Regions from separate parts of the Variovorax restrictus genome, predicted to be linked through region 2. Evidence: predicted binding sites of a transcription regulator. Region 2 holds the regulator's gene; the other holds the start of a gene.
The links. The regulator NrdR, encoded in region 2, represses ribonucleotide reductase genes. The targets are predictions, from matches to a motif close to CACNANATNTNGTG.

Region 1 (3,402 bases), 1.6 Mb from region 2:
GCATCGCCGTCGAGATCGTCTTCTTGAGCTTGACCTGGTCGAGCACCTTGGAGGTGACGCCGTTGGCGTCGGGCGTGCCGTCCTTCAGGTGATTGATCAGGTTGACCGAGCCCAGGTTGCACACGGCAGTCTCGGTGTCGCTGGTGTTCAGCGTGATCTCGGTGCACAGGTTCGACGAGTGCACGACGCCGGCGTGCTGCTGCGGCGAGCGCACGTTGCAGGCGTCCTTGAACGTGATCCAGGGGTGGCCGGTCTCGAACAGCATCGTGAGCATCTTGCGCCACAGGTCGGCCGCGGGCAGCGTGCGCGAGGGCTTGATCTCGCCGCGCAGCGCCTTCTCTTCGTAGGCGACGTAGGCCTTTTCGAACTCGGCGCCGAACAGGTCGTGCAGGTCGGGCACGTTGTTGGGCGAGAACAGCGTCCAGGTGCCCTTTTCCATCACGCGGCGCATGAAGAGGTCGGGGATCCAGTTGGCGGTGTTCATGTCGTGCGTGCGGCGGCGGTCGTCGCCGGTGTTCTTGCGCAGCTCCAGGAACTCCTCGATGTCGAGGTGCCAGGTTTCGAGGTAGGTGCAGACGGCGCCCTTGCGCTTGCCGCCCTGGTTCACGGCCACGGCCGTGTCGTTGACGACCTTGAGGAAGGGCACGACACCCTGCGATTCGCCGTTGGTGCCCTTGATGTGGCTGCCCAGGGCGCGCACGCGGGTCCAGTCGTTGCCCAGGCCGCCAGCGAACTTCGACAGCAGCGCGTTTTCCTTGATCGACTCGTAGATGCCGTCCAAGTCGTCGGGCACGGTCGTGAGGTAGCAGCTCGACAACTGCGAGCGCAGCGTGCCGGCGTTGAACAGCGTGGGGGTCGACGACATGAAGTCGAAGGACGACAGCACTTCGTAGAACTCGATGGCGCGCGCCTCGCGGTCGATCTCGCCCAGCGACAGGCCCATGGCCACGCGCATGAAGAAGGCCTGCGGCAGCTCGATGCGGGTCTTGCGCACATGCAGGAAGTAGCGGTCGTACAGGGTCTGCAGGCCGAGGTAGTCGAACTGGTTGTCGCGTTCGGCCTTCAGGGCGGCGCCCAGGCGCGGCAGGTCGAACTGCAGCAGCTTCTCGTCGAGCAGGTCGTTGTCGACGCCCTTCTTGATGAACTGCGGGAAGTAGTCGACGTAGGCTTGCGAGCGCTCGGCGGGCATCACTTCGCGGCCGATGATCTCCTTGAAGATCGTGTGCAGCAGCAGGCGCGCGGTCGCGAAGGTGTAGTCGGGGTCCTTCTCGATCAGCGTGCGGGCGGCCAGGATCGAGGCCTTGTAGACCTCGTCGAGCGGCACGCCGTCGTACAAGTTGCGCATCGTCTCGGCCTGGATCGGCGCGGCCGTGATGCTGTCGCCCAGGCCTTCGCAGGCCGATTCGATCAGGCCCTTGAGTTCGTTCAGGTCGAGGGCGACGCGCTCGCCGCGGTCCAGCACGTGCAGCGTCGGCGCTGCGGGCGCTTCCTGTGCGACCTGCTTGGAACGTTCCTGCGTGCGGCGTTCGCGGTAGAGCACATACGCGCGGGCGATCTCGTGGTGCCCGCCACGCATGAGGCCGAGTTCGACCTGGTCCTGCACGTCCTCGATGTGGAAGGTGCCGCCGCCCGGACGCGAGCGCACCATGGCGCGCACGACGGCCTGCGTCAGCGTGTCGACCGTCTCGCGCACGCTGGCCGATGCCGCGCCCTGCGTGCCGTGCACCGCGAGGAAGGCCTTCATCATCGCGATGGCGATCTTGTTCGGCTCGAAGGGCACCACCGCGCCGTTGCGGCGAATGATCTGGTAATGCGCCAGGGCGTTGCCGGCGGGCGAGCCGGCGGTGTCGCGGGCTGCCGTGCCGACGGTGGGCGAGGGCGTGGCGCGGGTGGTGGCGGACGGTTGGTTCAGGGCGGTTTGCATTCGGTCCTCTGTTGGCAAATTCTTGTTGGGGGAAGGGTGCGGCGGAAGCGGTGTCCGGCGCTGGCGGCCGGGGAATCTTGGAGGAAGCCGGCCAGGCAGCACACTATATCTAGTGTGTGAGGGGGTCACAATCACTAGATGTAGTGTTTTTCACGAAGATCAAGGTCTGTGAAAAATGTCACACGAGGTGTTGAAGCCCCCGCATTGCCGCATGGCGACTGCATCGTTTCTACCCAAGCCAGCAGTGACGCACTTTCCCAGCGGATTTGGGCTTGAAAGCCGCATGGTTGCTGGACATCCGCCGGCCGTTTCGAGCCGCACGCAGAGCAAACGGCCGGGCATCGACAGCGAGCCCTCGATTGAAATTTCTAGCGGCTTTGCGTCTGCGGCGGAAACATTGCGCCCGGCCAGCCGGTGTCGGCCTGCAGGCGTGCCCACTGGAAGCCGGCGCCGGGGTCGTGCTTGCGTCCCGGCGCGATGTGCTCGTGGCCGGCGACGAAGTCGATCGGGTAGTGCTGCGCGATCGCCGGGCAGAGCGCGGCGAGGGTGGTGTACTGCGCGTCGTCGAAGCGCTCGCCCTCGAGGCCTTCGAGTTCGATGCCGATGGAGTCGTCGTTGCAGTTGTCGCGACCGCGCCATGCCGACGCACCGGCGTGCCAGGCGCGCGCGTCGCAGCTCACGAACTGCCACAGCGCACCGTCGCGCCGCACATAGAAGTGTGAAGAAACCTCGGCGCCGCGGATCTGCTGGAAGTACGGGTGCGCGTCCCAGTCGAGGCGGTTGGTGAAGAGTCGCTCCACCTCGTCGCCACCGTAGTGCCCGGGCGGCAGGCTGATGGAATGCAGCACGATCAGGTCGATCTGCGCCCCCGCAGGCCGCGGTCCGAAGTTCGGCGACGGCAGACGGTTCGCGCCGCGCAGCCAGCCGTCCTGCCAAAGGCCGGGCTCGACCTCGCCGGCCTCGGTCGCGTCACTCATCGCCGCCGGCATCGTCGTGGCCGTTGGGCGTGCCGATGCCCAGCCGCGCGATGCGGTAGCGGATCTGCCGCAGGCTCAGCCCCAGACGTGCGGCCGCGGCGGTGCGGTTGAAGCCGCTTTCGCGCAGGGCACGCACGAGGATCTCGCGCTCCTGCTGGTCGAGATAGGTCTGCAGGTCGGCGGGCACGGCGGGCGGCGCATCGACGTTCGCGGACGCCGGCGCGGCGACCACGGTCGGCTGCGGCGGCTGCAGCTGCGCGGGCGCCGGGATGGCCATCGCCATCGGTGCGAAGTCGGACACGCGCTCCAGCGGCGCGATGTTGCTCGGCTCGAAGTCCAGATGCAGCTCGTCGCCGTCGTTGAGCGCCACCGCGCGGTGCAGCAGGTTCTCGAGCTCGCGCACGTTGCCTTGCAGCGGGTGGGCGGCAAGGCTGTCGATCACCGCCGGCGACAGCACCGGCACGTCCATGCCTGCCTCGTGCGCGATGCGCGCGAGCAGCG
Region 2 (3,402 bases):
CGTCCGAATCGCTGGCTTCGTTCTTTTTCCACGCCACGATGATTCCTAGTTGTCGGCGATTGCTCGAAGTTGCCTCGTCGGTCGACAGGAAAAGGTTTGCTTGGCCCAGCGGAAGTATCTGGGCGACATTTGCTTTCCACTTCGCCAGATCCCAGAGAGCAAGCTCCTCAGGAAGACAATTTGTGGTTGCGCAATCTACCGTGGGTTGGGGCACCGTCGCCGTGAAGTCGCTGACATAAGCGCCAATTTGAGAATAGCTGCCTGGGTTGGTCTTGATTCGCTCGGAAAAATCCTCGATCAGCCGCACTGCCTGACCCCGTCTGACGCCGGTTTGTGTCTCCGCCAGCAGGCGCAGCTGAACGCCGAGCATTCCTAATACCGCCACCGCCAGAATGGCAATGGAAACGAGTGACTCCAGCAGCGTAATGCCTCGCTGCCGCGATCGGTTCGAGCTCAACATTCTGTTCCTTCGGTAGTTCTGATTCGACCGCCAGAATTGACGCAAATCTTCAGAGGAAAGCGAAGTGGAGTGGACAAGTCGCCCAGTTGGAAGGAGTACGCGCCGAGTCCGTTGATCTGTCCCCAGCCATCGAGCACGACGATGTTCTTGCTGGAGGTGGTCGATACACCAATGGGCCTGTTCGAGGTCTGGATGATCGTGTCGCCGGTGTCGAGCGTCTTGTTGCCATTGGCGTCAAACGCGATCATCCAACCGCAATTCCACGCGCCGTCGCTTCCGCCAATGCAGGTATCGGGAATGGAAAGGATGGGCGCCACGAGAATTCGTCCGCCGCGGCGAATGGCCTCGGTACGGGCCAGCGACAGCGTGCGAGAGAGGTCTTCTGCCGCCCGCCGAACCCGATATCGGCCCACTACGTCGGAGAAACTGGGCGCGGCCAAGGCGCCAAGAATTGCGACGATCGCAATGACGACCATGAGCTCCACGGCCGTGAATCCACCCGTCTTGCGCGACGTGGATTGAAACGGAAAGAGGGCTTCGTTGGGTCGCATGATCCGGCGCATGCTATACGCAGGATCAATGAATCAGGCGGCGACCCGGCTCAACGGTTTAAATCAACCGATGAAAGGCGCGCAATTCAATTGCGTGACATTCTGGCAAGATTGCGAATTGAATTTGACAAATGCAGATCAAATGTCGCGCAGCAATTGCCTGAACTCGTCCACGTCCTCGAAGCTACGGTACACCGAGGCAAAGCGCACGTAGGCGACCTTGTCCAGCTTCTTCAGCTCCCGCATGACAAGCTCACCGACCTTGGTCGATTCGATTTCCCGAAGGCCGCTGGACAGGAGCTTTTGCTCCATGCGAAAGAGGGCGCCGTCGATCTGCTCGATGCTGACCGGCCGCTTACGCAGGGCCAGCATCATCGAGGCGCGCACCTTGGTCGAGTCGAAGTCGGCACGGCTGCCGTCCTTCTTCACGACGACTGGGAAGTTGACGTCCGGCCGCTCGTAGGTCGTGAAACGCTTGTCGCAGTCGCCGCACTGGCGGCGGCGCCGGACGAAGTCGCCGTCTTCCGAAACGCGGGTTTCGACGACCTGCGTTTCGGCGTGACCGCAGAATGGGCACTTCATGCGGCCGGACCGCCCGACGCCGGGCCGCCCCAAGGCGGGCGCGGCCCCTCTGGAGGGCAGCGAGCACACGAAGTGCCGAGCGTGGGGGCCACGTTTTTCAACGGTAAACCGGGAAGCGACTGGTCAGCGCATGCACCTTGGCGCGCACGGCCTCGATGTTCGCTGCGTCGCGCGGGTTGTCCAGCACATCGGCCACCAGGTGGGCGGTGGCGCGGGCCTCTTCGTCCTTGAAGCCGCGCGTCGTCATCGCCGGGGTGCCGATGCGCACGCCGCTGGTGACCATCGGCTTTTCCGGGTCGTTCGGGATCGCGTTCTTGTTGATGGTCATGTGCGCGCTCCCCAGCACCGCTTCGGCTTCCTTGCCGGTGATGCCCTTGGAGCGCAGGTCGACCAGCATGACGTGGCTCTCGGTGCGGCCGCTCACGATGCGTAGGCCGCGCGCTATCAGCGTCTCGGCGACGATCTGCGCGTTTTTCACGACCTGCTGCTGATACGCCTTGAACTCGGGCGCCATCGCTTCCTTGAAGGCCACGGCCTTGGCGGCGATGACGTGCATCAGCGGGCCGCCCTGCAGGCCGGGGAAGATTGCGCTGTTGATGGCCTTTTCGTGCTGCGACTTCATCAGGATGATGCCGCCGCGCGGGCCGCGCAGGCTCTTGTGGGTCGTGGACGTGACCACGTCGGCATGCGGCACCGGGTTGGGGTACACGCCCGCAGCCACCAAGCCGGCGTAGTGGGCGATGTCGACCATGAAGATCGCGCCGACGTCCTTGGCCACCTTGGCGAAGCGCTCGAAGTCGATGCGCAGCGAGTAGGCAGATGCTCCCGCGATGATCAGCTTGGGCAGGTGCTCGTGCGCCTTGCGTTCCATCGCGTCGTAGTCGATGGCTTCGTTCGCGTCGAGGCCGTAACTGACGACGTTGAACCACTTGCCGCTCATGTTCAGCGGCATGCCATGCGTCAAGTGACCGCCTTCGGCGAGACTCATGCCCATGATGGTGTCGCCGGGCTTCAAGAAGGCGAGCATCACGGCTTCGTTGGCCGAGGCGCCGCAATGCGGCTGCACGTTAGCGGCGTCGGCACCGAAGATCTGCTTGATGCGGTCGATGGCCAGTTGCTCGGCGATGTCGACGAATTCGCAGCCGCCGTAATAGCGCTTGCCGGGGTAGCCTTCGGCGTATTTGTTCGTGAGCTGCGAGCCCTGGGCCTGCATGACGGCTGGCGAGGCGTAGTTCTCGCTTGCGATCAGTTCGATGTGGTGTTCCTGGCGGACGTTCTCGGCCTGGATGGCGGCCCAGAGTTCGGGGTCGGTCTGTTCGACCAGGATGTCGCGGTGGTACATGGCAGTCCTTTGAAGACGGTGGTCCTTGTTCGTCGATCAAACAAGGGCTGCCCAGGCGAACGGCTGATCACCCGGTAGGGCCGGGCGGCACGCTTCCCAGTGGTAGTCCACGTCAGCGCCGTCGGCCCCGAAAAGGGCGCGGCGCCTATCGCCAGTCGCGTACCCGGCGAGTGTAGCCGAGGGCCGACCAGCCGGGAGCAGGACCGTCGATCAGGAGTCTGCCAACAACGCCACCTTTTCCGGCGGCGCCACGGGCGTTCCTTCCGGTTTAGCTGGCGCGACGACCGGGATTGGCTGGCTCTGGGGCGCCTGCGCACGCAGGGCCGGCGGCGTCACCGTCGACGGTGCCTTGCCGTTCGCGACCTGAACAAGACGTGCATGCTCCGCCAGCACCTTGGCTGCGTAGCCGCCGTCGTCGTCGAGGTTCGCGGCGCCGACGTAATAGCGCAGGCCGGCTTCCAGCGAGC

Region 1: the regulator NrdR is predicted to act here: its motif matches at 2,026-2,039, upstream of ACSFA0_RS05125 (ribonucleoside-diphosphate reductase subunit alpha).

What each region holds. Positions count from the first base shown of each region.
Region 1 is NZ_JBPJZH010000001.1:1,081,894-1,085,295, forward strand. Features, by position in the region: gene ACSFA0_RS05125 (ribonucleoside-diphosphate reductase subunit alpha) at 1-1,924, opposite strand, end outside; gene ampD (1,6-anhydro-N-acetylmuramyl-L-alanine amidase AmpD) at 2,293-2,901, opposite strand; gene ACSFA0_RS05135 (sigma-54-dependent transcriptional regulator) at 2,894-3,402, opposite strand, start outside.
Region 2 is NZ_JBPJZH010000001.1:2,655,772-2,659,173, reverse strand. Features, by position in the region: gene pilV (type IV pilus modification protein PilV) at 1-460, opposite strand, end outside; gene ACSFA0_RS12560 (GspH/FimT family pseudopilin) at 454-1,011, opposite strand; gene nrdR (transcriptional regulator NrdR) at 1,150-1,593, opposite strand; gene glyA (serine hydroxymethyltransferase) at 1,691-2,935, opposite strand; ZMP/ZTP riboswitch at 2,978-3,104, opposite strand; gene ACSFA0_RS12545 (lytic transglycosylase domain-containing protein) at 3,146-3,402, opposite strand, start outside.